Regions from separate parts of the Rhizobium sp. 01T444 genome, predicted to be linked through region 3. Evidence: predicted binding sites of a transcription regulator. Region 3 holds the regulator's gene; each other region holds the start of a gene.
The links. Region 3 encodes LexA, which represses DNA repair genes until DNA is damaged. Its sites were predicted from a motif close to TGTTCNNNNTGTGTTCNG; they were not measured.
Positions count from the first base shown of each region.

Region 1: the regulator LexA is predicted to act here: its motif matches at 5,208-5,225, upstream of AC1DTN_RS24435 (ribonuclease T2 family protein).
Region 2: the regulator LexA is predicted to act here: its motif matches at 2,930-2,947, upstream of AC1DTN_RS07950 (helicase-related protein).
Region 4: the regulator LexA is predicted to act here: its motif matches at 4,622-4,639, upstream of AC1DTN_RS24150 (ATP-dependent helicase).

Region 1 covers NZ_JBFTPD010000020.1:62,488-70,437, forward strand. The annotation lists partial or broken gene AC1DTN_RS24415 (DMT family transporter) at 1-171, shown strand, start outside; gene metF (methylenetetrahydrofolate reductase [NAD(P)H]) at 600-1,502, opposite strand; gene AC1DTN_RS24425 (ArsR/SmtB family transcription factor) at 1,503-2,528, opposite strand; gene ettA (energy-dependent translational throttle protein EttA) at 2,687-4,336, opposite strand; gene AC1DTN_RS24435 (ribonuclease T2 family protein) at 4,445-5,182, opposite strand; gene AC1DTN_RS24440 (alpha/beta fold hydrolase) at 5,353-6,297, shown strand; gene AC1DTN_RS24445 (DMT family transporter) at 6,299-7,255, shown strand; gene caiB (succinate--glutarate CoA-transferase) at 7,300-7,950, shown strand, end outside.
Region 2 covers NZ_JBFTPD010000003.1:520,975-528,924, reverse strand. The annotation lists gene AC1DTN_RS07950 (helicase-related protein) at 1-2,768, opposite strand, end outside; gene AC1DTN_RS07945 (DUF3309 family protein) at 3,627-3,782, shown strand; gene AC1DTN_RS07940 (YMGG-like glycine zipper-containing protein) at 3,808-4,062, shown strand; gene AC1DTN_RS07935 (hypothetical protein) at 4,256-4,402, shown strand; gene AC1DTN_RS07930 (hypothetical protein) at 4,469-4,594, shown strand; gene phbB (beta-ketoacyl-ACP reductase) at 4,597-5,322, opposite strand; gene AC1DTN_RS07920 (acetyl-CoA C-acetyltransferase) at 5,390-6,571, opposite strand; gene phaR (polyhydroxyalkanoate synthesis repressor PhaR) at 6,805-7,377, shown strand; gene AC1DTN_RS07910 (hypothetical protein) at 7,372-7,779, opposite strand; gene rpmF (50S ribosomal protein L32) at 7,925-7,950, opposite strand, start outside.
Region 3 covers NZ_JBFTPD010000009.1:66,770-74,719, forward strand. The annotation lists gene AC1DTN_RS14880 (ComEC/Rec2 family competence protein) at 172-2,598, shown strand; gene lexA (transcriptional repressor LexA) at 2,579-3,304, opposite strand; gene AC1DTN_RS14890 (VOC family protein) at 3,500-4,387, shown strand; gene kdsA (3-deoxy-8-phosphooctulonate synthase) at 4,384-5,232, shown strand; gene AC1DTN_RS14900 (methyl-accepting chemotaxis protein) at 5,246-7,057, opposite strand; gene eno (phosphopyruvate hydratase) at 7,531-7,950, shown strand, end outside.
Region 4 covers NZ_JBFTPD010000020.1:281-8,230, reverse strand. The annotation lists gene pncA (bifunctional nicotinamidase/pyrazinamidase) at 1-437, opposite strand, end outside; gene AC1DTN_RS24160 (GNAT family N-acetyltransferase) at 645-1,154, opposite strand; gene AC1DTN_RS24155 (hypothetical protein) at 1,416-1,925, opposite strand; gene AC1DTN_RS24150 (ATP-dependent helicase) at 2,087-4,579, opposite strand; gene AC1DTN_RS24145 (hypothetical protein) at 4,752-5,021, shown strand; gene AC1DTN_RS24140 (YoaK family protein) at 5,031-5,708, opposite strand; gene AC1DTN_RS24135 (VOC family protein) at 5,736-6,617, opposite strand; gene AC1DTN_RS24130 (alpha/beta fold hydrolase) at 6,658-7,479, opposite strand; gene AC1DTN_RS24125 (DoxX family protein) at 7,609-7,950, opposite strand, start outside.

The DNA.
Region 1 (7,950 bases), on a different contig from region 3:
ACCAACGCCTCTCTGGTGACGCTGCTCGTGCCGCCGAGCGCGATCCTGCTCGGCTTCCTGTTCCTGGGTGAGCGACTGGAAATGACCGAGATTGCCGGCATGGCGCTGATCGGCGCGGGACTTGTCATACTGGATGGTCGCATCTACCACCGCTCTGGCGCGGTAACCTGAAATGATTATGCTGCAGTGCGCCATTCTTTCGCCAAAAGCGTGAATCGCTGCTATCGGTATGTAACGAAGCGTTAAATTTTGAGAGCGTAATTTTCTAATTATATTTCAGTAGCTTGCAGGGTGGTTGCTAGACTTATCCACTGCCCTCTTCGGCAGTGCAGCACAAGAAGCGCTTCCCAACTAACACATTTCCGACATATTATTAGCTGGTTAACGCGAGGAGGCAGACATGGGACTTACGCAATCCTTGAATGTCCTGTTGGTCAGTGCAGCGTTCGCATTCGTCGTATCCATGCTCTTCATTTGAGCCGATACGAAGCGTAAAGACTGAATACCGAACTCCTGAAACAATCAGCCCCAGATATTGAAAAGCGCATGCCCCGCCCGGCATGCGCTTTTCCTATATGCTGATAACAGTATCTGTCTGATCAGGCGGCAGCGCCGGCGCTTCTCGCCGTCTGTCGCGAATGGCCGAGGTTGGCGAGAACGGCAGAAACCAGCGGCGCACGGTTCATCGTATAGAGATGGAACTCGTGGAGGCCGCGACGGACGAGATCCTCGATCTGCTCGGCTGCGACATCGGCGGCAACCTTGGCGCGCTCCTCCGGCTTGTCGTCATATCCGGCAAAACGTTGATCGAGGAAATCAGGGATGACCGTGCCGCAGGCGCCGGCAAAGCGCTTCAACTGCGTCAGGTTCTGGATCGGCATGATGCCCGGCACGACAGGGATCCTGACGCCGGCCGCACGCACCTTTTCGAGGTAACGCTCGAAGTTGTCATTGTCGAAGAAGAACTGTGTCAGAGCGCGGTCGGCGCCATTGTCGGCCTTGCGCTTCAACATCTCGATATCGGCCGCCTGGTCGCGGCTTTCCGGATGCTTTTCCGGATAGGCCGAGACGGAGATTTCGAAATTGCCGATCTGCTTGAGGCCTGCCACCAGTTCGGCTGCATTGGCATAGCCGCCCGGATGCGGCTGGTAAGGCGCACCAACGCCGCCAGGCGCATCACCGCGCAGCGCCACGAAATGCGTGACGCCTGCCTTGCGGAAGCTGTCGACCACCTGATGCGTCTCTTCCTTCGTGGCGCTGACGCAGGTCAGGTGTGACGCGGTCGCAAGCGGCGTATCGGTCAGGAAGCGCGTGACCGTGGAGAGCGTCGGCGCCTTGGTGGTGCCGCCGGCGCCATAGGTCACCGAGACGAATTCCGGGTTCCAGTCCTGCAGGTCGCGGACGGTGTTCCAGAGCTGACCCTCCATCTCCTCGGACTTCGGCGGGAAAAACTCGAAGGAGATCCTGATATCGCGGCGGCGGGCGTCGTTTTTCTGGGTCATTTATTCTCTCCCGGCAAATGTAGGTACGGCGCCTTCGGTCTCCAGCGAGGCCATCAGGCGCCTCGGGTCGCGTGCGAGCCAGACCGTGACCGTGAGGCCCTGCTCGCCCTGCTGACCCGGATGAAGGTCGACGACCTGCTCTATATCGAGCCCAGCCTTGCGCACCCAGTCCGACATGGCCTGATGCGAAAAGCCGAGACGCACATGGGCATGTTCGTCGCGAAGATATTCGAGATTGTGCGGCGCCAGATCGATAATGACGAGACGTCCGCCCGGCCGCAGCATGCGCGCGGCTTCCGTGATCGCGATGTCAGGCTGATCGAAGAAGTGCAGCACCTGATGGATGGTGACCAGATCGAAATCCTGCCCCTCGAAAGGCAGGTTCAGGATATCGGCGTGGCGTACCGAAGCCGTGGTGATGCGGGACTTGTCGAGATTGGCGCGCGCCACGCTCAGCATGTCGCGGCTGGCATCGACGCCGATCGCCCGGCGATAACGGCCGGCGAGAAGCTCCAGCATGCGGCCGGTGCCGGTGCCGAGGTCGAGCAGGGAATCGATCGGATTGGCCCCGAGCAGCTTGATGACGGCCGCATCCACCTCCTCGTCAGCAGCATGCAGACGGCGAAGCTCGTCCCATTCGGCGGCGTTGCGGCTGAAATAGGCCTGCGCCCGCTCGGCACGCTGGCGCTTGACGGACGCCAGACGCTCGCCGTCACGCTGGACGACAGGATCGTTTTCGGAGACATGCTTCAGCAAGGCCCGTACCAGGGCAGCGGCCTTGCCCTCCTGCGCCAGCCGGAAATAGGCCCAGGCGCCTTCCTGATAGCGGTCTATCAATTCCGCTTCGCCAAGCAGCTTCAGGTGCCGGGAGATACGGGGCTGGGATTGGCCGAGAATTTCCGTAAGATCTGTCACGGTGAGATCGCCCGCCGCCAGCAGCGCCAGCAGCCGCAGGCGCGTCGGTTCGCCGGCCGCCTTCAAGACGTCCACCAGCGCATCCAGTCCAAGCCTTAGGGGTTCGCTCATATTCTACCCAATCAAGATATAAAGATATCTTTATGTGATTTGGATAGCTGAGGCAAGCGGCATTTTACCGATTTGCGAACTTGCCTGTGGTGATAACGACAGCAGACATCAAAAAAGCCCCGGACCAGCCGGGGCTTTCGAAAAGCGCAAAGAGCCGATCAGCGCGTCAGGCGCTTGTGGGCCTGGCTGCCCGGGTTCAAGGCGTCGGGGCCGAGGCGGCGGACCTTGTCCTGCTCATAGTCCTCGAAGTTGCCTTCGAACCATTCGACATGGCCCTCGCCTTCGAAAGCGAGGATGTGCGTGGCCAGACGGTCGAGGAACATGCGATCGTGGCTGATGATGATGGCGCAGCCGGCAAATGCTTCCAGCGCGCTTTCCAGAGCACCCAGCGTTTCCGTATCGAGGTCGTTGGTCGGTTCGTCGAGCAGCAGAACGTTGCCGCCGGCCTTCAGCATCTTGGCAAGGTGAACGCGGTTGCGCTGACCACCCGAGAGATTGCCGACCTTCTGCTGCTGGTCGCCGCCCTTGAAGTTGAAGGCGCCGCAATAGGCGCGCGAGTTCATGTCGAACTTGCCGAGCTTGATGATTTCCGCGCCGCCCGAGATTTCTTCCCAGACGGTCTTGTTGCCGTCGAGCGCGTCACGGCTCTGGTCGACATAACCGAGATGCACAGTCTCGCCGATGCGGACCGATCCAGCATCCGGCTTTTCCTGGCCGGTGATCATCTTGAACAGCGTCGTCTTGCCAGCGCCGTTCGGGCCGATGATGCCGACGATGCCGCCTGGCGGCAGCTTGATCGACAGGTCGTTGATCAGCGTGCGGCCTTCAAAGCCCTTGGTGATGCCTTCCATTTCGATGACAACCTGGCCGAGACGCTCGCTGACCGGGATGATGATCTGCGCGTCGCCGGGACGCTGCTTCTCGGCGGCCTCCACCAGTTGCTCGTAAGACTTGATACGCGCCTTGGACTTGGCCTGGCGGGCCTTCGGGCTGGACGCGATCCATTCCTGTTCGCGGCTGATCGCCTTCTGGCGGCCTGCCTCTTCGCGGTTTTCCTGCAGCATGCGCTTGGCCTTGGCGAGCAGGTAAGCCGAGTAGTTGCCTTCGTAGGGGATGCCACGGCCGCGATCGAGTTCCAGGATCCAGCCGGTGACGTTGTCCAGGAAGTAGCGATCGTGGGTGATCATCATCACGGCGCCCGGATAATCGCGCAGATGCTTTTCGAGCCAGGCGATGGTTTCGGCGTCCAGATGGTTGGTCGGTTCGTCGAGCAGAAGCAGATCCGGCTGCGACAGCAGCAGGCGGCAAAGTGCGATACGGCGACGCTCACCACCCGAAAGGCTGGTGACTTCGGCGTCGCGCGGTGGGCAGCGTAGGGCTTCCATTGCCATCTCGACCTGGCTTTCCAGATCCCAGAGGTTCTGGCTGTCGATGATGTCCTGGAGCTTTGCACCCTCGTCCGCCGTCTCGTCGGAATAGTTCATCATCAATTCGTTGTAGCGCTCGAGCACAGCCGTCTTGGAGGCAACGCCTTCCATGACATTCTCAAACACTGTCTTGTTCGGATCAAGTTTCGGTTCCTGTTCCAGGTATCCGACCGTCGCGCCTTCGGCGAGCCAGGCTTCCCCGGTATATTCCTTGTCCTGACCGGCGATGATGCGCAGCACGGTGGACTTACCGGCGCCGTTAGGGCCCAGGATACCAATCTTGGCATCGGGATAGAAGGAAAGGTGGATATTCTCGAGGATCTTCTTGTTGCCATAGGCCTTGTTGAGGCCGGACATATGATAGATGAACTGGCGTGCCATGCTGGGATGCTCCGGGCGGAAACTTGAAATCGTGGCCGCTATGTAGGCGAAACCACGCCGTCGGGCAACGCCGAAACCCCGTTTCGTCGGGATTTCGGCATGTTTCCGTCAGAAGCCGGCTGCATCCACAATGCCTTCGTCACAGCCGAAGGAAGTCTGCCCTGCCCCCTGGATGAGGCCACCGAGGCCCTTCTCCTTCGCTTGAGCCGAAACGGCATCCTGCGAAAGCCCGATCGTCAGTTCGCTGATCACGCGCTTGTTGCCGACGCGCCGGCAGCTCATCTTCACCCGGTCGCTGGCGCCTGCGCCGAAGCTCTTGTCGAAGGCCGCCTTGATTGCATCGGCCTTCAGCGTCTTGCCGACATTGGCGGCAAAGAGATCACGCACGGCCGAAGCATTGAGATCGCCCATCAGATGAATGGCGGTGGCGAAATAATCGTCGGCACTCATTTTCGTGCAGGTGCCGTGCTTGATCCATTCATGCCGCTCGAGCGCCGATTGCGTGCCGGGCATCGCCTTGTCGAGCGCACTCTTCGTCTCGGCCGAAAGGTTCACCGCAGGCAGGCTCGTCCACTGGCCGTCCTTGTCGGCGGCTTTCTGGTCGGCGGATACGTCACAATAGTCTTTCCGCATCGGCCACAGACCATGGAGAGAAAAGTTGGTGGCGTCATAGCGGTCGCCGCTCTGGCTGGCGCATTCAGCCTTCTTCTGGTTGGTCTGGCAGAACGCCGGCTGCCAGCTTGCCGCAAGGATGAACCGTGTGCGCCCGCTTTCCTGTGCGGATACGGAACCGACTGACGACAGCGAAAGGAACAGGATGGAAACCGAGAGTAGAAACTTGCCCATTATTAGCCCCGAAATAGCTCCGACAAAGAACAATACAGGAACAAACAAGCATGAAGCCGAAGTTTGCGCAACCCTGAATCGCAGGGGCAAGCATGCTTTTCTTATGTATGAGCGAAACCGCAATATTGCATTTGCCTTGATATCTGGTCTTTTGGGCGTGGGAGGAATGCATGTTTTCCGAGACATTGCGGCTTCGAAACGCCGCGGCTTCGCTTGCCTATCATCACCAGCCCGCCGTGGGGCAAGCGCGCGCCATCCTGATGATTTCACACGGTCTTGCCGAACATTCCCGTCGTTACCACCGCTTTGCCGAGGCCATGGCTGCAAGCGGCCATCATGTCTATGCGCATGACCATCGCGGCCACGGCGAGACAACGGCCGATGATGCGCCGCTCGGTCGCTTTGCGAGACGCAACGGTATTGAGAGTGTCATCAGCGATATCGCCGCCATGCACACCTTTGCCACGGGCAGTCACCCCGGCCTGCCCGTCATTTTGCTCGGTCACTCCATGGGCGGCCTGATCGCACTGAATGCCGCCGCCGATCTCCCCGGCCGTTTCGCAGCCCTTGCCGTCTGGAATTCGAATTTCGCTGCCGGTCTTTCCGGCCGCGCTGCACAGGCGATCCTGCTTGCCGAGCGCATGCTGAAAGGCTCGGACGTGCCGAGTGACATGCTGCCGCGGCTGACATTTTCCGCCTGGGGCAAATCCGTTCCCGATCACCGTACGGAATTCGACTGGCTGTCGCGCGATCCGGCCGAGGTCGACGCCTATATTGCCGATCCGCTTTGCGGCTTCGATGCTTCGGTGTCGCTCTGGCTCGATGTCTTCGCCCTCACCTTCCGCGGCATCGAAAAGGAACGGCTCGAGACCCTGCCGAAGAACATGCCGATCCATCTGGTCGGCGGCGGCAAGGACCCGGCAACCAACAATGGAAAAGCCGTTCTCTGGCTGTCAAAGCGTTTGAAAAGCCGAGGCTTCTCCCGTATCAGCACTGAGATATATCAGGACATGCGGCATGAAACGCTGAACGAGATCGGCGCGGAAACGGCAATTGCGGATTTCGCCGGTTGGTGCGACGAGGCGATCCGCACGGTCCCGAGCGAAAGGACCTGAGATGACGAGCCTGAGTTCCACCCGCCATCCCGCCTCATCCGAGGTGACGTTCGGCCTGCTTTTCATGCTGCTCTCGGTGCTGATCTCGCCGCTGATCGACATCTTCTCGAAGCTGGCGACGACAACCATCTCCTCCACTGAAGTGGCCGGCTTCCGCTTCGTCATCCAGGCGCTCACCATGCTGCCTTTCATCTTCCTGCGCGGCGCAAAGATCCAGTTCTCGCTGAAGCAGAGCTGGTATCATGCCATCCGCGGCGCGATGGTCACCATCTCGATGATCTGCTTCGTCACAACGCTGAAGGTCATGGCGGTTGCCGATGCCATCGCCATCTTCTTCGTCGAGCCGATCATCCTGACGATCCTCGGCAGCATCTTCCTGAAGGAAACCATCGGCTGGCGCCGCTACAGCGCCTGCGCCGTCGGTTTCCTGGGCGCCATGCTGATCATCCAGCCGAGCTTCGAGCAGGTGGGCTATATCGCCCTGCTGCCCGTCGTCAGCGCCTTCTGCATCGCCGTCTTCGCGCTGATGACACGCGTGCTGTCACACCGGGAAGATCCCTGGGCCATGCAGTTCCAAACCGGCCTCTGGGGCATCTTCTTCTGCACCGTCATCCTGTTCTTCGGTTATGGCAGCGGCTCCGACATCTTCGACACGACCATGCCCGATCTTCCCGCCTTCGGCTACTTGCTGGGTACGGGCATTGCCGCAGCGATAACGGGCATTCTCGCGGCTTACGCTTATCGCGCCGCCCCGGCCTCCACGCTTGCGCCGCTGCAATATCTGGAAATCGTCTCGGCCACGGTCTTTGCCTGGCTGGTCTTCGCCGATTTCCCGGACGCGCTGAAATGGCTCGGCATCCTCATCGTCATCGCGTCGGGCCTCTACATCATCTGGCGCGAGCGGCGCTTTGCTTCCAAACCCGTATCCGATACATCTGAGGCAACGAGGGCGCCCTGAAATCCGCCGCCCATAGGAGGAATTGGGAGGAATTTGGGAGGAACATGACGGAAGACGTGAAGAAGAAGCCGCCGCTTGCGGGCATTAGGGTGATCGAGCTTGCGCGTGTGTTGGCCGGCCCCTGGGCGGGGCAGATGCTGGCCGATCTCGGCGCCGATGTCATCAAGGTGGAAAACCCTGATGGCGGCGACGACACCAGGCATTGGGGGCCGCCCTTCGTCGAAGGCGCGGATGGCGAAAATCTCTCCGCCGCCTATTATCATTCCGCCAATCGCGGCAAGCGCTCCGTCACCGCAGACCTGAAAAGCGAGGAAGGCCAGTCGCTGGTGCGCCGCCTCGTCGCCACAGCAGACGTGCTGATCGAGAACTTCAAGCTCGGTGGCCTCGTCAAATACGGGCTCGACTATGAGAGCCTGAGAGCGATCAATCCGCGCCTCGTCTATTGCTCCATCACCGGCTTCGGCCAGACCGGTCCCTACGCCAGTCTCGCCGGCTACGACTATATCGTCCAGGGCATGTCGGGTTTCATGTCGATAACGGGTGAACCGGATGGACAGCCGATGAAAGCGGGTGTCGCGATTGCCGATATCTTCACCGGCATCTATGCGGTCTCGGCGATCGAAGCTGCCCTCATTCATGCTCTGAAGACGGGCGAAGGCCAGCTGATCGACATGGCGCTGCTCGATGTACAGTCG
Region 2 (7,950 bases), on a different contig from region 3:
TGACCCTGGCCTTGGCCCTGTCCGCCGCGGCGGTCGCCATGGCCGCGCGCTTGGCGCTGGTTTTCGTTGCGGCCACCGAGGCGCCACAGGAGAACCGGCTTCGGCTCTGCAGCTTCGCCCGCCTCAGCCGAATCTTCGGCAACTGCAGGCGTTTCCTCAGCTACAGGTGCGGCTTCGACAGCGGGCGTTTCTTCCGAAGCGCCGTCTGCGTCATCGTGGTCGGCCTTTTCAGCCGTTTCCTCTGCTGCGGCCTCAGTCACCGCTGAAGCCGGAACGGATGCTGCATCCTGCGTTGCGAGGAATGCGGCTGCCTCTTCGGCCTTCACGGCATCGGCGCGGTAGCCGAGACCCTTGAGAATCTCTTCCATGTCTTCGAGCGTCGCGCCGAGAATGGATAGCATCGCCGTCGTCGTCGTGAAACGGCGACCGTCATAGGCGCCTTCGGGACGCGTGCCTTGACCCGGCTTCCACTGCAGGAGCGGACGGATGAGATCGGCAAGACGCTCCAGGATGTCGATGCGCACGGCGCGCTTGCCGAGGAAACGGAAGCCCGCGAGCTTGTAGAACATACGCTCGAAGCTCGGATCGGTGACCACAGAGGTACGGCCGGCGGCGAGCACCGGAATGAGATCACCGTAGCCCGGCTTGTCGAGACCGTCATTCTTCAGCGCCCAGAGCAGGGTGATGAGCTCCGCCGGCGCCGGCTTCAGAAGCGCAGGCACGAAGATATGATAAGCGCCGAAGCGAATGCCGTATCGGCGCATGGAAGCGCGCGCATCCTGATCCAGAGACTTCACTTCTTCCGTCACGTCGCGGCGGAAGAGCACGCCGAGATTCTCGACGAGCTGGAAGGCAAGCCCCTTGGCAAGGCCCTGCAGGTCTTCGGCGCGCGACAGGTCGTCGAGCGGCTTCAGCACCGTGCTGATATGATGATTGACGAAGCGCTCGATACGGGCGGCGACATGGTCGCGCGCATTGCCCGTGAGCTGCTCGTCGGCAAGCAGGATGACACGCGGACGCATCACATGATCGCTGCCCGAAAGGCGGCCGACAGGATCGCCGAGCCACCGGACGAGTCCATCCGATCCGATCGCCAGATCGGCATTGCCTGCGGCATGCAAGCGTGCGGCACGAGCTTCGAATTCGAGAGCAAGCGCCTTCTGCGACGCAGCCTGAACCGCCTTGGCATCCGGCCCGTCCGTTCCCCCAACAGGCGTGAAACGGAACCCGGTCAACTGCCCCACATGATGTCCTTCAACAAAGACATCGCCATTCACACTGATTTCAGCTTCCAGCATCGCATTCTCTCTCAGGCGCTTCATGAGCACAGATGTCCTGCGATCAACAAAGCGTTTCGTCAACCTTTCATGTAACGCATCGGACAATCGATCTTCGATTTCCCGCGTCTTTTCCTGCCAGTGTGTCGGATCGGCAAGCCAGCCGGGCCGATTCGATACATAGGTCCAGGTTCTTATCTGCGCGATTCGCGCCGAAAGCGTGTCAATTTCTCCATCTGTCCGATCCGAACGGTGAACCTGTTCGGCTAGAAACTGCTCGTTCACCGTGCCATAGCGCACTAGATCGGAAAAGAGGGTAGAAATAAGATCGGCATGTTGCGCAGGCGTTATGCGCCGATAGTCCGGTAGAGCGCAAGCCTCCCAGAGCTTTTCGACCCGCGCCGGCGTGCTGGCGAGATCAATAATTTCCGGATAGCGCGACAAATGTTCGAGCGCTTGCTGGTCGACGGCCGGCAGCGCCCGGGTCAGACCCGGCACGCGGGGGCCGGTCTCGAGGCTTGCCCGAAGGGATTGTATCGAGGAAAAATCGAGATCCTTGGTACGCCACTGCAGAACCTTGATATTGTCGAACTCATGGCCCTCGATGCGCTGCACGAGTTCCTCGTCGAAGGGTGAAACCTGGCCGGTTACGCCAAAGGTTCCGTCACGCACATGACGGCCGGCGCGGCCAGCGATCTGGCCGAGTTCGCCGGGGTTGAGGTTGCGGAATTGATACCCGTCGAACTTCCGGTCCTGCGCGAAGGCCACATGGTCGACATCGAGATTGAGGCCCATGCCGATCGCATCGGTCGCGACGAGATATTCGACGTCACCCTCCTGATAGAGCGCGACCTGCGCATTGCGGGTGCGCGGGCTGAGCGCTCCGAGCACGACAGCCGCACCGCCGCGCTGGCGCCGGATCAGTTCTGCGATCGCGTAAACTTCGTCCGCCGAGAAGGCGACGATTGCCGAACGCTGCGGCAGCCGGGTAATCTTCTTCTGCCCGGCATAGAGAAGGTGGGAAAGCCGCGGCCGCTCCGTGACCGTAATCCCCGGCAGAAGCTGCTGCAGGATCGGCCGCATTGTGGCAGCACCTAGCAGAAGCGTCTCCTCGCGCCCGCGCAGGTGCAGGATGCGGTCTGTAAAGATATGGCCGCGCTCGAGATCTCCAGCGAGCTGCACTTCATCGATGGCGACGAAGGCTGCCTTGGTTTCCCGTGGCATCGCTTCGACCGTACAGACCGAGAAACGCGCATTCGGCGGCGAGATCTTTTCTTCGCCGGTCACCAGCGCCACGTTATGGGCGCCGACCTTTTCGACCACGCGCGTATAGACTTCGCGCGCCAGCAGGCGGAGCGGCAGGCCTATGACACCCGTCCCATGCGCCACCATGCGTTCGATCGCATAATGGGTCTTGCCGGTATTGGTCGGCCCGAGCATCGCGGTCACGCCGCGCCCGCTCAGTATCATCGGCTGCGAAGTCAGGGTCATATTCCATGCAAGTGAGGCGGTGACGCCCCAGGGTCAAGTCGGAGCTGCGAATGAGGCACAGAACACATGGACAGCCGAAGCTTCAAACGCAAGGGCAGATTTGAAATAGACTTTGGATTGAGCACGGAAGTCACAGCCCGCTAAGTCCTTGATTTAAGATTCGGAACAGCTTGAGAACGAATCGGAGACGAATCGCTGACTCCGGCTGATTCAGCTTTTGTTCACGGCTAAGTATTGATTTTGAATCGCTTTTTTACACTAGATGCTGAATCTCTAGACTCGCCTGCGAACAAATGCTGGCACCGCGATTAACGCCTTTTTGCCGCATCGTAAAAACGCAAAGGTCAAGCCCGAAATTAACGCTTCGACCAAAGCCGGAACGAATCGGAGACGAATCGCTGATATCGAGGTTTCCCCTTTCGTTCACGGCGAGATCTTGTGGGCACTTTCGCCACCGATCCCAAGATACGGGTTCCGGGTTTGCGCAGCGATTCCGAGCGGTTGGATCGCGTTAATCTTTTGCATGCCGAATTTACGGAGCCTTAAACAGACCGGCGCCGGTAGGCTGAGGAAAGTCATGGCTGATCAAAGCCGGAACGAATCGCCGACGAATCGGAGACATCTTCATTTTCCCGCTTTGTTCACCGCAACATATTGTATTAAAAGATGATTTTAACCATAATCGGAAAATGTCCGATAGCATTTCGCCGACTTGCTTTCGAAGGAACCGGCTAAATTCGGCCTCTGTCGCAAAGGGCGATCACGCCGCCGTGATATTCTGAGAGTTTAGCCGGGAACAAAAATCGCGGATGCGGGTTTCTAGTCCAGTCGAAATGAGAATGAGGCAGGACAAACACCATGCTTGGCACGATACTTCTTATTATCCTTATTCTGTTATTGGTCGGCGCCTTGCCGAATTGGGGTTATAGCCGCGGCTGGGGCTATGGACCTTCCGGTGGTTTGGGGTTAGTTCTCGTCATCATTATCATTCTTGTACTGATGGGCCGAATTTAAAGGCCGGTAACCTGGGGAGTTAGACATGAAAAAGATTGTTCTTAGCTGCGCTCTCATTGGCGCTCTCGCCTCCTGCACCCCGACGGAGCAGGGCACGGCGATTGGTGCGGGCACGGGCGCCATCATCGGCGGCGCCGTCAGCAACAGCTGGGGTGGCGCGGCAGTCGGCGCAGTCGCCGGCGGTCTGACAGGCGCACTGATCGGCCAGTCGGTTGAGCGCCGCGGCTACTGCATCTATCGCGACCGCTACGGTCGCCGCTACGAAGCGCGTTGCCGCTAATCAGCATCGGCCCATCGGAAATTTTGAACGGGCGCTTCAGCGCCCGTTTTTCTTGGCCGCTTTTGTCGTCAACGCCGCGTTGACGATCGGTCGCTGAAGTCAAATCTACCGCGCCACCAGGACCAAGCGCATATTCCTTTCAACATCACAAGGGCAGAGCCTGTGCCGCCCGTGAAAGAAAAGGAACGCTACCATGGCCCAGATTTTCCTGAATTCCGCCGTCGCCGTCCTGATCGCCTCGGCTTTCCTCACGACGGCAGTCGCTGCCCTCCGCAGCCAGGACCGCGCCGTCCAGAAAGTGCCCGTCAAAGCCAATAGACGGCGCCATCCCAACGCCTGACGCCATCAATGAACCGAACCGCGTAACGGCAACTATACGAGCGCCCGTCTGCAGGGAGATAAGACTATGAACAAGATCATCGCAATCGCCGCCCTCATCACCATTGCCCTCGCGGCCTATGGCGCATCTGCCGGCCCCTATGACAGTGCCGGCAGCTTCCCGAGCAACTACGCCCACAGCCAGAAGAAATAGGTTCAGACGAAGAACTGACCGCCATTGGCCGTCAACGTCGAACCGGTAATGAAACCGGCATCCTCGGAAACGAGGAAGGTCACGCAGCGCGCGATCTCCTCGGGTTCGCCGAGGCGCCCGACCGGGATTTGCGGAATGATCTTCTCATTCAGCACCTTTTCCGGCACCGCAAGCACCATCTCCGTCCCGATATAACCGGGGCAGATGGCATTGACGGTGATGTTCTTGACCGCACCTTCCTGGGCAAGCGCCTTGGTAAACCCGAGGTCGCCGGCTTTGGCGGCAGAATAGTTCACCTGCCCCATCTGGCCCTTCTGGCCGTTGATGGAGGAGATATTGACGATGCGGCCGAAGCTGCGGTCACGCATGCTGCTCCACACATGGTGCGTCATGTTGAAGAGGCCGGTGAGGTTGGTATTGATCACCTCATGCCACTGCTGCGGCGTCATCTTGTGAAACATCGCATCGCGCGTGATCCCGGCATTGTTGACGAGGATCTCGACCGGGCCGAGTTCGGCCTGGACCCTCGCAATACCTTCGCCGCAGGCAAGATAGTCGGACACGTCCCACTTGAAGACGGGAACGCCGGTAACATTGTGAAATGCCTTGGCCTTTTCATCATTGCCGGCATAGTTGGCAGCAACTTTATAGCCGGCATTCTTTAGAGCCATCGAAATTGCCGCGCCAATTCCGCGCGTACCACCAGTGACCAAAGCCACTCTGCTCATGTTCCGCTCCCCAGTTATTGTCAGCCCGCTCTCGGGCGGGCCTCAAGAAACATGCATTGTACGCTATTTACATTGCCTCGAAGCACATCGCGACACCCATGCCGCCGCCGATGCAAAGCGTGGCGAGGCCCTTTTTGGCGCCGCGGCGCTTCATTTCGAAGAGGAGCGTATTGAGGACGCGCGCACCCGAAGCGCCGATCGGATGACCGATCGCGATCGCGCCGCCATTGACGTTGACGATATCAGGATCCCAGCCGAGATCCTTGTTCACGGCGCAGGCTTGGGCCGCGAAGGCTTCATTGGCCTCGACGAGGTCTAGATCGCCGACGGACCAGCCGGCCTTTTCCAGCGCCTTGCGGGAAGCAGGGATCGGGCCGGTCCCCATGACCTGGGGATCGACACCGGCTGTTGCCCAGGAAACGATGCGGGCAAGCGGCTGGATGCCGCGTCGCGACGCTTCCGCTTCGCTCATCAGCACGGCTGCGGCAGCGCCGTCGTTGAGACCGGAGGCATTCGCCGCGGTCACCGTGCCATCCTTGTCGAAGGCGGGCCGCAGCTTGGCCATGGCCTCCAGCGTCGCGCCGTGGCGGATATATTCGTCGGCATCGACGGTTACATCACCCTTGCGGCCCTGAATGATGAAGGGAACGATTTCATCCCTGAAGCGGCCAGCCTTCTGCGCGGCTTCCGCCTTGTTCTGCGAGCCGACGGCGAACTGGTCCTGGTCGTCGCGCGAAAGCTGCCATTGGCGTGCGATATTTTCTGCAGTAACGCCCATGTGATAGCCGTAAAAGGCGTCGGTTAGACCGTCCTTGATCATGGTGTCGATCATCTTCATGTCGCCCATCTTCACACCGCCGCGCAAATGCGCCGCGTGTGGCGCCATCGACATGGATTCCTGACCGCCGGCGACGATGATCTTCGCATCACCGAGCGCGATCTGCTGCATGCCGAGGGCAACGGCACGCAGACCAGAACCGCAGAGCTGGTTGACGCTCCAGGCCGTCGCCTCCTTGGGTACACCAGCCTTCATCGCCGCCTGGCGAGCGGGGTTCTGGCCCTCGCCGGCCTGCAGGACCTGACCAAGGATGACCTCGTCCACGTCTTCAGGGGAGACATTTGCCCGCTCCAGCGCGCCCTTGATGGCGGCAGCGCCGAGCTCGTGAGCGGGAATTGTGCCGAAAGCACCGTTGAAGGAACCGACAGCGGTGCGCGCTGCGCTGGCGATGACGACGGATGAACTGCTCATGGGGTGGTTTCCTCGTTTCTCGTCACACATATAAGTGGAAACTGACAAAGCTGCAGGCGCAAGTCAAATGCCAAGACTATTCCACCATTTGCTGCAGCGCCCTCAAATGGATTTATCCGTACAGGGAAAGGGCTTGCCGCATCGCACAAAGAGATTGTCACCGCCCTTCTTTTGCGTCTACAGTCTCTGGTGGAGGAGTATCCATACAATCAGACGGGGTTCGGGAGACTGATATGGCGAAGACTGAGGGTCAGATCGTAATCAAGAAATATGCCAATCGCCGCCTCTATAATACAGGCACCAGCACCTATGTGACGCTGGAAGACCTGGCGGAGATGGTGAAGAAGGGGGAGGATTTTGTCGTTCAGGACGCCAAAAGCGGTGACGACATCACGCATTCGGTACTGACCCAGATTATTTTCGAGCAGGAATCGAAGACCGGCAACACGCTGCTTCCGATCTCCTTCCTGCGTCAGCTGATCACCTACTACGGCGACCAGATGCAGATGGTCGTTCCGAGCTTCCTGGAACATTCCATGCGCGCCTTCACGGAACAGCAGTCGCAGATCCGTGAGCAGGTGAACCGTGCCTTCGGCGAAACGCCGCTCAGCAAGAACCTGCAGCTTCCCATGCAAATGGTCGAGGAACAGGTCCGCCGGAATACCGAGATGTTCCAGCAGGCCATGCAGATGTTCTCACCCTTCATGACGCCGCCGCCCAAGGAAAGCCGCAAGGCGGAGGCGAAGGACATCGACGAGCTGAAGGAACAGCTTCGCGCGCTGCAGAACAAGCTCGACAACCTATAGGCCGATAGAAACGTCCCGGCCGGCGCTGCGGATCGACACCGCAAAGCCGCCGATCACGTCGATCAGCGCAATGGTCATCAGGATGAAGAAGACCTGGGTCGCCGCATCCTTGACGAGAAGAAACTCGACCAGGAAGGCGATGAAGACCAGCATCGACAGCATGTGGTTGATGAGGTTGCCGGAAGCGTTCCGGGTCGCCTTCAAGATCTCGAAGAAGAGTACGACGAGCGCCACGACGATGAAAAGATCGCCGAGCGCCATACTCCAGATCGCTCCCGAAAGCATCGACAGTACGATCACATCGTGCTGGAGCGAGGGAATGCCGCCGCCACCCATCAGGCCCAGCATCGCCAGATTGTAAAGAATAAATGGAATAACCATCAGCGGCATTACGGTAATCATGCAGAAATATCTCCCTGATCTCCAGGGAATACTGCCTGACATCACCGTCTCACTTCAAGGCACTGAAGATTATAATATCTTGAAAAGAAAAAGGCCGGCATAGAGCCGGCCTTCAAAACTTTCATCGGACAAGCCGCATAAAGAATTATGCGCTTTCCTTCGGCGTCAGAA
Region 3 (7,950 bases):
CGGCATCATCTTTTAGGCAGTGCAGCGATGAGCTAAATGCATATCAGAACACCATGATTTGACTGGATTTTTTGCTCCCGCGAATTTTCCTCTTATTTCAATCGATTATTGTTTGCTCGTTTTGATTTCAGGTTGCATTCTGCCGGTATCCGGGGGCGGGTCCAGGCGATTATGGCGGGGTTAGAGACAAGAGAACGACAAGAGCAATCCATTGATGAAAAGATGGATTTTGCTGGCATTGCCCCGCGCGCCATTGTGACGCAATCGGCTCGGACCCAGGTTGCGATCCCATTTCGATGGCGATTGGTGACTGTTGCGAAACGATACGTCGGGTCGTCGATGCGTATGGCCACCGAAGAGGCCGGCCACGGTCGCCTCATCCTCTTCTCTCCGGTCTTCCTTGGTGCAGGTGCCGCGACCTGGTTTCTGGCGGCCTCGGACTTTCCGGCCGTGTCGCTCGGTCTCTTCCTGCTTGTTCTCCTTATTGCCGTTGCGCTCTGCGGTTATGCCCGGACGAAACTGCAGGCGACGCTGCTTGCTCTACTTCTTTTTGCCGGTGGAATGCTCTCCGCGCAGATCGAAACATGGCGGGCAAAGACCCTGATCCTCGATTCAGCCGTAACGACAACGGTGACCGGCCGGATCGAACGCCGAGAAGGCGATGACCAAGGGCGCTGGCGTTATATTCTTGACGTCACCGGTACGGATGCTCCTGAGATCAAGCGTCCGCCCGAACGCATCTCCGTGCTGGTCCGCGGAGCCACCCAGCCGTTCGAACTCGGCGACGTCATCGAGGGCAGGGCACGTCTCACGCCTCCGGCGGGACCGGCGCTCCCCCACCTCAATGATTTTGCCTTCAGCGCCTATTTTGACGGCATCGGTGCCAACGGCTTCTTCTATGGAGTACCCAAGAGGGTTGCGGAACAGCCGGAGCGATCGAACTCGGTCGGTGAGGCAATTCTGGAGTCGCTCTACCGCCTGAGAAGCGGCATCGGCGATCGGATTCGCTCCACACTACCCGGCGACACCGGGGCTTTTGCCGCCTCCCTTGTCACGGACGAGAGACGGGCGATCTCGGATGAAACGACAGAGGCGCTGCGGCAGTCCGGCCTTGCGCATATCATCGCGATCTCCGGCCTCAACATGGCGCTCTCCGCCGGCATCTTCTTTGTCGGCCTGCGCGTCATTCTCAGTCTTGTTCCCGGCATTGCCCAGGCATGGCCAACCAAGAAGATCGCGGCGGCCGGTGCGCTCGCTGCGGTGACGGCCTACTATCTGATCTCGGGTTTTGCCGTCTCCGCCGAACGCGCCTTCATCATGATGGCGATTATGCTGGTTGCGGTCTTCTTCGACCGGCCGTCGATCAGTCTCAGAAACGTGGCGCTATCCGCTCTCGTGATCCTCGCGGTCTCGCCATCGGAGGTGCTGGGGCCGAGTTTCCAGATGTCCTTTGCCGCAACGCTTGCACTGGTCGCCGGCTACGACCTCTGGAAGGGGCGGCCGATGCGGGAGAATGCCTTTGCCAAGCTGCCGATCATGAAGCCCTTCTTCATGGTTGGTGGCTTCTTCGGTGGCGTTTTCCTGACGTCGCTGATCGGTGGTTTCTCGACGGCGCTGTTTTCGATCGAGCATTTCCACCGGCTGACTGCCTATGGCCTGCCGGCAAATCTCGCGGCCATGCCGGTCATCACCTTCATCGTCATGCCGGCCGGGATGCTGGCAATGCTGCTGATGCCGTTTGGTCTGGACGGCTGGCTATGGCCGGTGGCAGGCTTCGGGCTTGATCTGGTGATCACCATCGCAAAGGCAGTAGCGGGGTGGGGCGGCAACATAGATGTAGGCCGCTTGCCCGGCTGGTATTTCCCGACCGCCGTTTTCGGATTTCTGCTGCTGACCCTGCTCAGAACCCGGCTGCGGCACATGGGAACGGCAATTGTCGCGGTCTCGACGCTCGCTGTTGTCCTTCTTCCATCGGAGGCGATGCCCGATATCGCTATCTCCGAAGATGGCGGCCTGGTCGCTATAGTCGATGGAGAGGCGATGGCTTCGAACCGTGAAAAGCCGCCCGCCTTCATCTTCGAACAATGGCAGAGGGCCCTTGCCGTCGAAGAGCATCAGAAGCCAGTTATGCTTCAAGCTGCCAAGGCGCCCACTGCGCCTGATGGTCAAAGACTGCAACTGTCACCCGACCAACAGAATGAAGCCAGAGAGGCAATGAGACAGGCAGTCGCCATTAGCCCGCCGTCACGCTTCTCCTGCCTGAAGGGCGCCTGGTGCACCACTTTGCTCGTCAATGGAAAGAAACTGACCGTCATCGACAATGCTGCCTATCTCGGACCAGCCTGCGATACGGCTGATATTGTGGTGACCCCTGTCCGATTGCGCTTCGACCGCTGTCGTTCCGGCGCGCTGCTCTTTACCGGCGAGACGCTGCGCAAGACAGGTTCTGTCGAACTTCGATTCACCGATAAGGGAATTGAGGTCGCAACCGCATTCGACACATTGGGGCGACCCTGGATGCGCCACCGCGCCTATGATTGGCGCAGTAACACATTCGCAGACGCCAATCTGTCACCGGTCAGTGATAGCGGCGAATGAGGCCGACGAGCTTGCCCTGGACCTTGACGCGATCCGGCGGAAAGATGCGGGTCTCGTAAGCAGGGTTTGCTGCCTCGAGCGCAATCGATGCGCCCTTGCGGCGGAAACGCTTGAGCGTTGCTTCCTCGTCATCGACGAGCGCGACGACGATATCACCCGGATTGGCTGTGCTGCCATTGCGGATGATGACCGTGTCGCCATCGAAGATGCCGGCTTCGATCATCGAGTCGCCGCGAACTTCCAGCGCATAATGTTCACCGGAGCCAAGCATATCGGCGGGAACGGTGATGTCATGCGTATTGTTCTGGATTGCCGAGATCGGAACACCGGCGGCGATGCGGCCCATGACGGGAACGGAGACCGCATTGCCGTTATCGGCAGCGGGTGCTGGCTTCGCCGAGGCAGGAGGCGCCACGGGCTGGGGCTTGCCGAGGCTGCCCTCGATGACGCTCGGTGAAAAGCCGCGCCGAGGCTGCAGGCTCGGGCTGTAGGCTTCCGGCAGTTTGATGACTTCGAGCGCGCGCGCCCGGTTCGGAAGCCGGCGAATGAAGCCGCGTTCTTCGAGCGCCGTGATCAGCCGGTGAATACCGGATTTCGAGGCCAGATCCAGTGCGTCCTTCATCTCGTCGAAAGACGGTGGAACGCCTGACTCCTTCATCCTTTCATGAATGAAAAGAAGGAGTTCCTGTTGTTTGCGCGTGAGCATGGCGTCTCCCCAGTCTTGAAACAAATCCAGAACGGACACTATATGTTCCATATGTGTTCCGCAAGTAGCTAAATTTTCGTAAAACTTCTGTTCAATCTGTCGAGAATTTGATTTTTATCGCCCTTAGGCCTGTCTGGCCTTGTTTCACGAGACCTGCTGAAGCACATCTCCTTGTCACTGCTGGGAGAAGAACCGATGAGCCAAGACACGCTTCCGATCGATCATCTCGTTTTGCCGGTTACCGATATCGACCTTGCCCGCGAAAGGCTGGGCAAGCTGGGCTTTACCGTCGCGCCCGATGCCCGCCATCCCTTCGGCACGGAGAATGCCTGTGTTTTCTTTGCCGACAAAACCTATATCGAGCCGCTCGGTGTCGCGAGCGTCGAGGAGAGCGAGGTGACGGCACGTGAGGGCAATGTCTTCACGGCTCGCGATCAGGCTTTCCGTTTCCGCTGCGGCAGCGAGGGACTGTCCGCCATCGCCTTCGCCACCGCGGATGCAAAGCACGAACATGCTCGATTCGTGGAGGGCAGCATCAGTGCCGGTTCTGTGCTGCAGTTCGAACGCCCTGTGAAAATGCCGGATGGCACGGAGAGCATTGCCGGCTTCCGGCTCGCCTTCGCTGCCGACCTCCGGGCACCGGATTTCTTTCTCTTCGCTGTCGAGCGCATCAACCCGCTTCCTGCCGACCGCAACGTGCTGGAGACCCACGCCAATGGCGTGACAGGCATTGCCGAGATCGCGCTCGCAGCCCCCGAGCCGACAGCCTTCGGCGCCTTCGTTCGCTCGGCGGCAAAAGCCGCTTCTGCTGGCGATACGAGTTTCGGGCTGGAGGTGCTTACCGGAAACGCAAAGATCAGCCTGATGACCCCGCAGGGGCTGGAGGCCTATTTCGATCTGGCGACGCCGGATATCGATCGCGGCCTGCGCGGCCGGGCAATCCTCTTTGCGGTTGGCGATCTGGCCGTGACAGAAGCGCATTTGGCTGCTAACGGGGTGACCTATACACGCAAGGGCAACCGTATTCTGGTGAAGCCCGCGCCCGGTCAGGGCGTGCTCTTCGCTTTCGAGGAAACATCATGAGCTCTACTACGAACTCCGTTGTGACGGTCGGCGAAGGCGCCGGCAAGGTCACCTTCTCCAATGCTGCACGTCTGTCGCTGATTGCCGGCGCTTGCGAAATGGAAAGCCGCGACCATGCGTTCATGGTTGCCGGCACGTTGAAGGAACTGTGCGCCAAGCTCGGTATCGGGCTCGTTTACAAGACGTCTTTCGACAAGGCGAACCGCTCTTCCTTGTCGAGCAAACGCGGTGTCGGCCTTGAAAAGGGCCTGGAGGTTTTTGCCGATCTCAAGAAGGAACTCGGCATTCCGGTTCTGACCGACATCCACACTGAAGAACAATGCGCCGAAGTGGGCAAGGTCGTCGACATCCTGCAGATACCGGCCTTCCTGTCTCGTCAGACGGATCTCCTGGTGGCTGCGGCAAAGACCGGCCGCGTTATCAACGTCAAGAAGGGCCAGTTCCTGGCGCCTTGGGATATGAAGAACGTGCTCGGCAAGCTGAACCAGAGCGGCAATCCGAACATCTTGCTGTGCGAACGCGGTGCTTCCTTCGGTTACAATACGCTGGTCTCCGACATGCGTTCCCTGCCGATCATGGCAGCAACCGGCGCCCCCGTTATTTTCGACGCCACGCATTCAGTCCAGCAGCCCGGCGGACAGGGGGAAACCTCCGGCGGAGAGCGGCAGTTCGTGGAGACGCTGGCGCGTGCTGCCGTGGCCGTCGGCGTCGCCGGGGTCTTTATCGAAACCCATCAGGATCCGGATAACGCGCCCTGCGACGGGCCGAACATGGTCTATCTCAAGGACATGCCGCGGCTTCTGGAGAAGCTTCTCGCCTTCGACGCGATCGCCAAGGCCGCCTGAACGACAGGCAGCATCAGGCTGCCGCGCGGGACGGGCGCCTTTCCTCCAGTGCGAAGCGGGAGAGCATGCGCCCGAGATGGGACGCCTCGTTGCCGAGCTCCTGGCAGGCGGCGTTTGTCTCCTCGGCCATCGCCGCATTCTGCTGTGTCACCTGATCCATACGGTTGACGGCAGCGTTGACCTCGACGAGCGCGACCGACTGTTCTGAAGACGAGCGCACGATCGCTTCGGTCAGCGCCGTCACCTGCAGCACCTGGCGGTCGATATCGCCGAGTGCCTCGCCGGTGCGGCTGACAAGTGCCACGCCCGCGGAGACCTGCCGCGACGACGTCTCGACGAGAAGCTTGATCTCCTTGGCGAGATTGGCGGAGCGGCCGGCAAGCTCGCGGACTTCCTGAGCTACGACGGCAAAGCCTTTCCCTGCGTCTCCGGCGCGTGCTGCCTCGACGCCCGCGTTGAGCGCCAAAAGATTGGTCTGAAAGGCGATCTCATCGATGGCGTTGATAATATCGCCGATCCTGACCGCTGATTCCTCGATCTTCTCCATGGCGGTAACCGCTTCGCGAACGATCTCGGCGGAATGCGCCGCACTCTCCTTCGTGGCCAACATCATCGCATTGGCTTCCTGGGCCCGCTCCGAGGAGTTTTTCACCGTAACCGTGATCTGATCCAGCGCCGAAGCCGCCTGTTCGAGTGAGGCAGCCTGACTCTCGGTACGCTGTGCCAGATCAGTGGTGCTAAGTGCGATTTCGCGCGAACTGTCGCCGACCGTATTCGTGGCGGCATAAATGTCCTTCATGGCATCGGAAAGAATGATGATGCTGGTATTGAAGGTCTCGCGAAGCTTCTCATAAGTGTTGGCGAACTGCTCGTCGAGACGCACGGTCAGGTCGCCGCGTGAAAGCCGCTCCAGGCCGGCGCTCAGGCTTTCGATGACGCGCTGGCGCGTGGCATTCTCCACGCTCTTCGATGCGTCGAGTTCTGCATCGCGGCGCATCTGTGCCTGCCGTTCCTCGTCCTGGTGCGCGCGGATGGCGTTCCGTTCTTCCGCCGATTCGCGAAAGACCGTGACTGCGCGCGCCATTTCTCCGATTTCGTCGGATCGTCTGACATAGGGAACTTCGCGGGAATAGTCGCCGCTCGCGAGGACCGCCATGTAGTCGCGCATCGCCGATAGCGGCACGATCGCGCGCCTGCGGAACATGTAGAGCCCGGCAACGATGAGCACGAAGGAAAGCGCGGCGGCGGATAGCGTAACGGCGGAGAGCAGTTCCGTCTGTTCGGCAGCCTGCTTTTCGGCATCCGCCTGGAAGGCGTTCGCCATCGCCACGAGTTCGTTCACGGCCTTTTCGTGAACATGAAAATTCGTCGCAAGCTTGAGGAGCGCCGGTTCGACGGCGGCCTTGTCGCCCTTGAGTATAGCAGGCACCGCCTCCTCATCCATGACTTGCCAGAAGGCGTCGCCCCTGACGAGAACGTCATCGAGAAGCTTGCGCTTGAGATCGGCGCTGAGCGGCGTTTCTGACCAATATTTGCGGCGGTCTTCATAAGCCGGCTTCAGAACCGTTCGGATGCGTTCGATATTGGCCGTTGCCGAGGCCGGCTGCTCGACGGCTTCGAGCGCTAGCATGTAGGGTTCGATGACATAGAGCGGCGGCGGGAGAATATCGGCGACGAGATCCTTGCCATAGATGATCTGCTTATACATCAGTCCGTTCACGCGAAGCATGTTGAATGCGTAATTCTGCAAGCCGATGGAGGTCACCAGTCCGAGGATGACAACGGCACCGAAAATGGCAAGGCTGCGTGCAATATTGAGTTTCATCTGTGCCTCATATGAAATGCCGCCAAGAGAGTCGATAAAATCCCGTACTGGTTGTTTTTGGAGGGGCGCAGCTGTTCATTCCAGCCGTTCCGTATTTGCCTGAGTGGCCGGAACGACCGACTTTTGAGGGCCTCTCCCAAGCTTTCAAAATTAAACCGGGATGGTTACCGAAGGCTGAAATCAAAGGGCGGGAAGCCGTCCAAAATTGGGGCTGTTGCAGGAATTTTCAGCCGTGGGTTGCTGCCAACGATGGTGGCTTGCCAACATTCCGCCCGGATAAACAGTTTATCGTCTTTCGATGGATGGGATATGCTGGCCGGCGACTGCCGTTCCCTTCAAAACCCTGACATGATTGTGCTATAGGCCACGTCTGATGCGCTGCCCGAACGTGCAAAATTGCGGCATTGTAATTTGCGCACCTTCGATTAAGACGGTTTCAAACGATTTATCCACCCACCGAGCAGGAAAAAACCATGACTGCAATTACCGATATCATCGCCCGCGAGATTCTCGATAGCCGTGGTAACCCCACCGTCGAAGTCGATGTCTATCTCGAAGACGGCAGCATGGGCCGCGCGGCTGTTCCCTCGGGTGCCTCGACCGGCGCGCATGAAGCCGTCGAACTACGTGACGGCGGGAAGCGCTACCTCGGCAAGGGTGTCGAAAAGGCCGTCGAAGCCGCCAACACCGAGATCTTCGACGCCATCGGCGGCATCGACGCTGAAAACCAGATCCAGATCGACAAGATCATGATCGAGCTCGACGGTACGCCGAACAAGTCGCGCCTCGGGGCCAACGCCATCCTCGGCGTTTCGCTCGCTGTTGCCAAGGCCGCCGCGGAGGCTTCCGGCCTGCCGCTCTACCGTTATGTTGGTGGCGCTTCGGCCAGCCTG
Region 4 (7,950 bases), on a different contig from region 3:
CAGACGTCGAGTTCGGTGACGCCCTGATCCACCAGGAAATCGGCAAGGCCGGTCACGGCATACTGATCGTTGTCGCGGAAGGCGGAGTAGCTGTCGACGTTCTTGTTTTCGCCTTTCTGCTGGATGAGATCGATTTGGGCAGCGTGGAGCTCGGGGTGCAGCTCGGCGTCGCGCGTATATTGCACGCAGTGATCCGGCCACAACATCTGCGGCTTGCCGGAGAGTTCGCCCATTTCGAAAGGGTTCTTGTCGGGATGAGAGGAGGCGAAGCTTCCGTGGTCCGCCGGGTGCCAGTCCTGTGAGGCGACTATGAGATCGTATTTGCCGCTGTCGATGAGGCTGTTGGCGACGGGAACGACTTCATGGCCATCCAGAACCGGCAGGTTGCCTCCGGGACAGAAGCCATTCTGAATATCGACCAGCAGCAACGCCTTCATCAAGCTATCCCTTACGCATTCCGCGTCGCAAAATGCCGACCAGTGCCGGCACAATCAACTAGTGGATTTCCGGGGGGCAGGGCGCAAGTGCTATTTCTCGTATCGAGAGTGGCAAATGGCTGCATCAACGTATTTTTCTGTTGCCGTTCGCGTTATACGCGAAAGCGGCAAGTATTTCGCGTTTTATATTAGGGTTTATGCATGCAGCTATGGAGCCGGATGCCTGAAGACCAGATCATCGGCATCACCCTCCTGGCGCGCCGCCTTTATATCCGGCACGGCGCCCAGCCGCTCAGCGAGCCGAATCGACCTCACATTGGGAGGAGCGATATAGCTCACCAGGGTCTTCAGGCCACGCACAGTAAAGGCCCAGTCGCGCAAAGCAACGGCAGCTTCATAGGCGTAACCTTTGCCCTCGGCCTGCGGATAGACGAGCCAGCCCAGTTCCTTCTCGGGAAAAAGCGGGCCGTGATTGATGCCAACCTGGCCGAGGCATTGTCCTGTGGCGCGGTCCTCCATCATCAGGGCGCCGTGGCCCATCAGCTCCCATAGGGCGACGTCATGGCAGAACATGCCCCAGGCGGCTTTGGTCGAATGCGGGCCGCCCATATAGAGCGCACGATCGGAGATCATCAGCGCATGATAATCCGGCCAGTCTTCCATCATGGGAGGCCGCAGAATCAGGCGCTCGGTTTGGAGCGTCGGTATTGCCGTCATCGGAAATCTCGCTGGAAAATCGGATGAAATCTGGAATGAGAACCGGCAGGTGCAGGTCATTCGGCAATGTCATTTACAGGGGATTCGTGCGATCGAAAAGCCAATGAGGGGAGCGTGGTCCGGAAGTTGACGGAAGATGAAGACGTGCTGTCGAACCAATACGGATGCTGCCCCGCCGTGAAGAGGCGCTATCAGGCAGCGAGGCGGCAAAAGTCAGTCACGGCCCGTTCAGCGAGGCTCCCCCGGCGGAGCCTCATTGCATCAGGCCGTCTGGTCGCTATCGCCGGTAGCGACGGGCGAGGTGCCATAAGTCGTCTGGTATGCGCGAAGTGCAGTCTGCATGTCGGTCAGGACCTTCGCCATTAGGCCGCTGTCATCATCGTCGCTGCCATCAGCGGCAATTTTCTGCGGATCGGCGGCAAGAATTTCCGACGTTGTGAGCCTGCTATCGCCATTCGTATCAAGGGCAGAGAGTGCGCCCTTGGAGCCGTCACCCTTGGCATCGGTGCTGGACTGGCTGTCGCTGTCATCGGTCCTCTGGAGCGAGAGCATGAGCGCCAGAATATCGGCTGCGATCTTCTGGACGACATCGGAGCCGGAGGAATCGTCATCGCCGGCGGACGTACTGGCGGTCGAGGCGCTGGCTGTTGAGGATTGGGAAGCGGCGGCGATCTCGTCTGCCGAGACGACGCCGTCACCGTTCTTGTCGAGTGGGTTGAGGGGGGCTTGATACTGGGTCAGCGTGCTGCCCAGGGCTGAAACACTGGTCACTTGAACCTCCTTTGAAGGTCTTGTGAAGCCTGCCTTTCATGGGCGGGCAATGACCGGGCTAGGCTGATTTGCGAGTCGGGTCAAAGCGGCGTTTTGTCATCTGGAGAAGCGCGTGCGGCTGGGCCTGTGATTCCTGGCGACGCGCCAAGGCAGTGGAGCGGTCAGACTCGCTCCACAAAACCGTCGAGCACACGCTTCTGGCCGGCTCGGTCGAAGTCGATCGTCAGCTTGTTGCCTTCGATGCCTGATATGGAGCCGTTGCCGAATTTGATGTGGAAGACGCGGTCGCCGAGTGCGAAGCGCGAGGGTTCGGTCGCAGTGGATTTCGCCACCAGTTCGCCCTCGATGGTGCGGCCGCGCGGGCCGCTTTCACCGTAGCCGATGCGCTCCACGGCATGGCCGGAGCGGCTGCCCCAGTTGTCGCGGGTGGCGTCGGTCTTGTTTTGCTGGGCGCGTTTCCAGCCGGGCGTGGAATAGGAATTGGAGAAGGGATCGGCCTTGTCGAAGCGCGACTGGCCATAACCGCCGCCGCGGCCGTAGCCACCGTAATTCTGCTCCATCTCGGCGACTTCCACATGGGTCTCCGGCAGTTCGTCGAGGAAGCGCGAGGGAATGGTCGATTGCCAGAGACCGTGGATGCGGCGGTTGGAGACGAACCAGATGTGGCAGCGGTGTTTGGCGCGGGTGATGCCGACATAGGCAAGGCGACGTTCTTCTTCGAGGCCGGCGCGGCCGGATTCATCGAGGGAGCGCTGATGCGGGAAGAGGCCTTCCTCCCAGCCGGGCAGGAAGACGGTGTCGAACTCCAGGCCCTTGGCCGAATGCAGCGTCATGATGGAGACGGCATCGAGATTTTCGTTCGTCTCGGCATCCATGACAAGCGAGACGTGCTCCAGGAACCCCCGCAAGGATTCGAAGCTATCCATGGAGCGGATGAGTTCCTTGAGGTTTTCGAGGCGACCCGGCGCTTCCGCGCTCTTGTCGTTCTTCCACATATCGGTATAGCCGGACTCTTCGAGGATCTGCTCGGCAAGCTCGGTATGTGGTGTGTTTTCAAGCAGTTCCTGCCAGCGGCGGAAAGATTGAATCACATCGAAGAGGGCCTTGCGGGCCTTGGGCTTAAGTTCGTCCGTCTCGATCATATCGGCGGCGGCCGCGAGCATCGGGATGTCGCGGGCGCGGGCATAATCGTGGAGTGCGCGCACCGTCGTATCACCGAGGCCGCGCTTCGGCGTGTTGATGATGCGCTCGAAGGCGAGATCGTCGGCCGGCTGGGCGACGAGACGGAAATAGGCCATGGCATCGCGGATTTCGAGGCGCTCGTAGAAGCGCGGGCCGCCGATGACGCGGTAGTTCAGGCCGAGTGTCACGAACCGATCTTCGAATTCGCGCATCTGGAAGGAGGCGCGCACGAGGATCGCCATGTCGTTCAGCAGATGCTTCTTTCCGTCGGCATCGCCGCGCTGCAGGCGCTCGATCTCCTCGCCGATGGCACGCGCCTCTTCCTCCGAATCCCAGGAAGCGTGGACCTGCACCTTGACGTCGTCAGGATCGGAGCGATCGGTGAAAAGCGTCTTGCCGAGGCGGCCTTCATTGTGGGTGATGAGATGGGCGGCAGCACCGAGGATATGGGCCGTCGAGCGGTAATTGCGCTCAAGCTTGATGACCTTGGCGCCTGGAAAATCCTTTTCGAAGCGCAGGATATTGTCTACTTCCGCACCACGCCAGCCATAGATCGACTGGTCGTCGTCGCCGACGCAGCAGACATTCTGCGGCTCGCCCTTGGGGCGCTGGGCGAGAAGCCGCAGCCACATATATTGGGCGGTGTTGGTGTCCTGATACTCGTCTACGAGGATGAAGCGGAACTTCTGGTGATATTCCTTGAGCAGGTCCGGCTGTTTGCGGAATATCGCGATCGGATGCATCAGGAGATCGCCGAAGTCGCAGGCGTTCAGCGTCGAGAGGCGGTTCTGATAGGCGAAGTAGAGATCGCGGCCGCGGCCATTGGCGAAGGCGCGAGCGTCTCCCTCCGGAATATCGGCGGGGCCGAGACCTTTGTTCTTCCAGGTATCGATCATGCCGGCGAATTGCTTGGCCGGCCAGCGCTTGTCATCAAGGCCTTCGGCCTGGATGATCTGCTTGATGAGGCGGATCACATCGTCGGTATCGAGGATGGTGAAATCGGAACGCAGGCCGACGAGTTCGGCGTGGCGGCGCAGGAGCTTGACGCCGATCGAGTGGAAAGTGCCGAGCCAGGGCATGCCTTCGACGGCGCCGCCGACGAGAAGCGCGATACGCTCCTTCATCTCGCGGGCGGCCTTGTTGGTGAAGGTCACGGCGAGGATCTGCGAGGGGAAGGCGCGGCCGGTCTGAAGGATATGGGCAATGCGGGTGGTGAGTACGCGCGTCTTGCCCGTGCCTGCGCCCGCGAGCACGAGGACGGGGCCTTCGAGTGTCTCGACGGCTTCGCGCTGTTCCGGGTTGAGACCGCTGAGATAATCGGGGCGACCGCCATCGCGGGCCGCCATGGCGCGGGCAGCAATGCCGCCGCCGGCAGCGGGCGCCCTTGCGGGAGCAGCGGGCTGTTGCGGCTTGCGCGGCGCATCGCCCGGTTCTTCGTCGAAGAAGGGCATATCGTCGAAACTATTGCTCATGGCGCGTAATGTAGTGATTCGGGAAGGAAAGACCAGAAAAGATGTTCTGCTTTCATTCCCAGCGGCTGCGCTATCCTCAGCCGGTTTATTTGCCTGGTCGGGAAGCCTGCCCAGGAGTTGTGGTCCTCCTGGAGCTCAACTATGGTCTCGCGCCAACCATTGGGAGAGCCATATGCACGTCATCGCCATTCTTGCCAATCTGATCCTGCTGATCATCGTTGCTGCGCTGATCGCGGGGAATGGTTTGCCGGACAGTGGCGAGGGCCTCGGATTCTTTGTCGCTGCCATTGTGGCTCCCGTGTTGAGCACGATTGCCTTGCTGCGCCGCAATGGGTCGATTTCCGAACTCGTTTCGCTTGAGATCCGGGCGCGCAAGGCCACGCTGAGGCAACGTATTGCCGAGGCAGAGGCAAAGGCGGCCGGCAACGGCATCGGCCGCTAAGGGCTGCTCTCAAGCGGCCTGCGGGCCGGCAAAAGCCAAGCAGACCGAAACCAGCGCAAAGAGCGGCGGCAGGGCCAAGCACCAGACGCCAATGGTCGCAAAGAGCAAGGCGGCAAGGCCGCAGCCGAGGGCGAAGGCGAAAACGGCGACCGTCAAGCGCGACAGGCGCCCTTTCACGGTCTTTGTCTGATCGCCGAGGCTGCCATGGGCGAGGTCGCCGAGATCGATCATGATCTGCGTCGTCGTGCCGGTCATCAGCGTGCTCGGCGGTGAGGCGCCGAGATGGATGCGGTGAGCGGCGTTCTGGATCGCCATGGCGATGACGAGCAGCATGCCGGTCGCGACCAGCGGCAGGCCATCCGGATTGGTAAAGGGCGCAAGCCAGATGGCGCAGGCGCCGCCGGCAATCAGGAAGAGAAGCTTGATCACGAGCAGGATGCGCAAGCCCTTCTCATCGCCTGGCGGCACATTGTGGGTGAGGTAGCGCAGCAGAAGGATCGTCAGGCAGAACACCGGCAGCGCCAGCAACTTGGCGATGATGCCAGACGTGCCGTGAGTGAGCGCTGCGCCAAGCGTCACGAAGTTGCCGGTGACATGGGCGGGGAAGAGGCCGCCAAGCGCCAGGAAGCCGGCTGTATCAACATAGCCGCCGGTCAGGCTCAGGAGCACGGGCAGGGCTGGGCGCATTGTTTTTTCCTCTATGAATTCGTTTGCCTAGTGTGCCGCGACGGCGTGGATTTCGGCAATATAGCCGCCCGGGAATTCCACCATGGCGGCGCGGCGATCGCCGGACTGGTAGGGTTCGACGAGAATTTCAGCGCCGCTCTCCTTGGCTTTTTGAAGCGTCGCGTCAAGATCGGCGGTCTCGTAGCCAGTCATTTCGCGACCATAGGGGAAAGGCAGCTGGCCATCGGTGACGAGCACGGTCATGCGGCCGAAGACGGATTCGATGCGCAGGCGGTGAAAGGCCTTGTCCGGCAGGCCAATCTCGGTGCCGGGCGCCTTCTCATCGTCGGAGACGACCTTGCCATGCGAGAAGGCGAGAAAGGCATGGGTGAAGGCGGCCACGCGGTCGACGGACACGTAGACGCGGTTTTCCGGGATGGTCGTGAAGGCCGGATAGTTTGGCGTGGTCGTGTGCCAATAGAGCTGCATGTTGACACCGCCCGGCCACTGGATGACGGCATCGCGGCCGATCGGATCCGGGAAGGCGGAGACAATGACGTCGGCGCCGGCAGCCTTTGCCGCGGCTATGGCCTTGTCGAGATCGGTGACGAGATAGCCTGATCGTTCGGCGCCGAAGGGGTAGGGGATCGGCGTCTCGAAGCCGAAGAGCGAGATAGTACCGACGGGCGTCTGCAGAAGCTGCGACGTCGTGCTGCTCGGCGTCGGCGTAACGGTTGCCGTTACCTGCTTGGTGCTGGTGCCGCCGAAAGTGGCGAGGAAGCTTTTGGCGAAGGCGTCCACGTCGCCAGGAGCGACATAGACATGGGTCGTATCATATTGCGCGCCGACGCCGAATTGCGGCGAGGCGGCATAGGCCGGGGCACCGGCTAGGCCGAGAAGGGCAACAAGGGCTAACGATAGACGAAGCATTGCGTGATCTCCTTCGGCCTGGCCGGCCGCTACTCCCGGTTTACGCCTTGATGAAGGCGAGAACGTCGGCGTTGAACTTGTCGGCTTCGGTCTGGGCGAGGCCATGCGGGGCGCCCGGATAGACCTTCAGCGTGCCGTTCTTCAGAAGCTTGATGCCCTTTTCGGCGGCAGCCTGGATCGGCACGATCTGGTCGGCATCGCCATGGATGAGGAGCGCCGGAACGTCGATCTTCTTCAGGTCGTCGCTGTAATCGACCTCGGAGAATTCGCGGATGCAATCGTAGTGGCCTTTGATGCCTCCGGCCATGCCCATCAGCCAGAAGGTTTCGCGCAGGCCTTCATTGACCTTGGCGCCATCGCGGTTGAAGCCGTAGAAGGGCATGGTGAGGTCGCGGTAGAACTGCGAGCGGTCGCCGGCCGTGCCCTTGCGGATGCCGTCGAAGACTTCGATCGGCAAGCCTTCGGGATTGGCAGGCGTCTTCAGCATCAGCGGCGGAACGGCGCCGACGAGCACGACCTTGGCGACGCGGCTGGTGCCATGGCGGCCGATATAATGGGCGACTTCGCCGCCGCCGGTGGAATGGCCGATCATGATGAGGTTCTTCAGATCGAGCTTCTCGATGAGCTCGGCGAGGTCATCGGCATACTGGTCCATATTGTTGCCGTTCCACGGCTGCGAGGACTTGCCGTGGCCGCGGCGGTCGTGGGCGATGACGCGGTAGCCCTGCTGGGCGAAATAGAGCATCTGCACTTCCCATGCGTCGCCCGAGAGCGGCCAACCGTGGGAGAAGAGGATCGGCTGGCCGTTGCCCCAATCCTGATAGTAAATCGTCGTTCCGTCTTTGGTTGTGATCGTCGGCATTGAACTTGTCCTATGCTGAGGTTGGCAGGATCTACGCCCTGGGGGCGGATGGTTTGCACCGCGGTGCTGACAGGGTCAGGAAGCATTTTTGCAATGGTCAGCGGAAGTGATGCTTAGGTGCAGGTTGCCCTATGCTTTTTCCCTGAGATCGAGCCAGGCGACGAGCAGAAAACCGCCGACGAGGCCCAGATGTTCGAAGAAGGAATTGGCGGCCATGAAGCGTTCCATTCCATCAGGCAATTCCCAGAAACGCAGGGCGAGGAAGGTGGCCATCAGTGTGAAGCCACCGAGGGCGACTGCGCCCAGCCAACGGAAAAAGCCGGTCAGAATCATGAGTGAGGCGACAAGCTCCAGGATGATGACGAATACGGCAAAGAGCGGGGCAGGCGAGAGGCCAAAATGCGTCATCTCGCCGACAGCACCCTGAAAGTCCGTGAGCTTGTTGAGGCCGCCCTGCAGATAGGCGGCGCA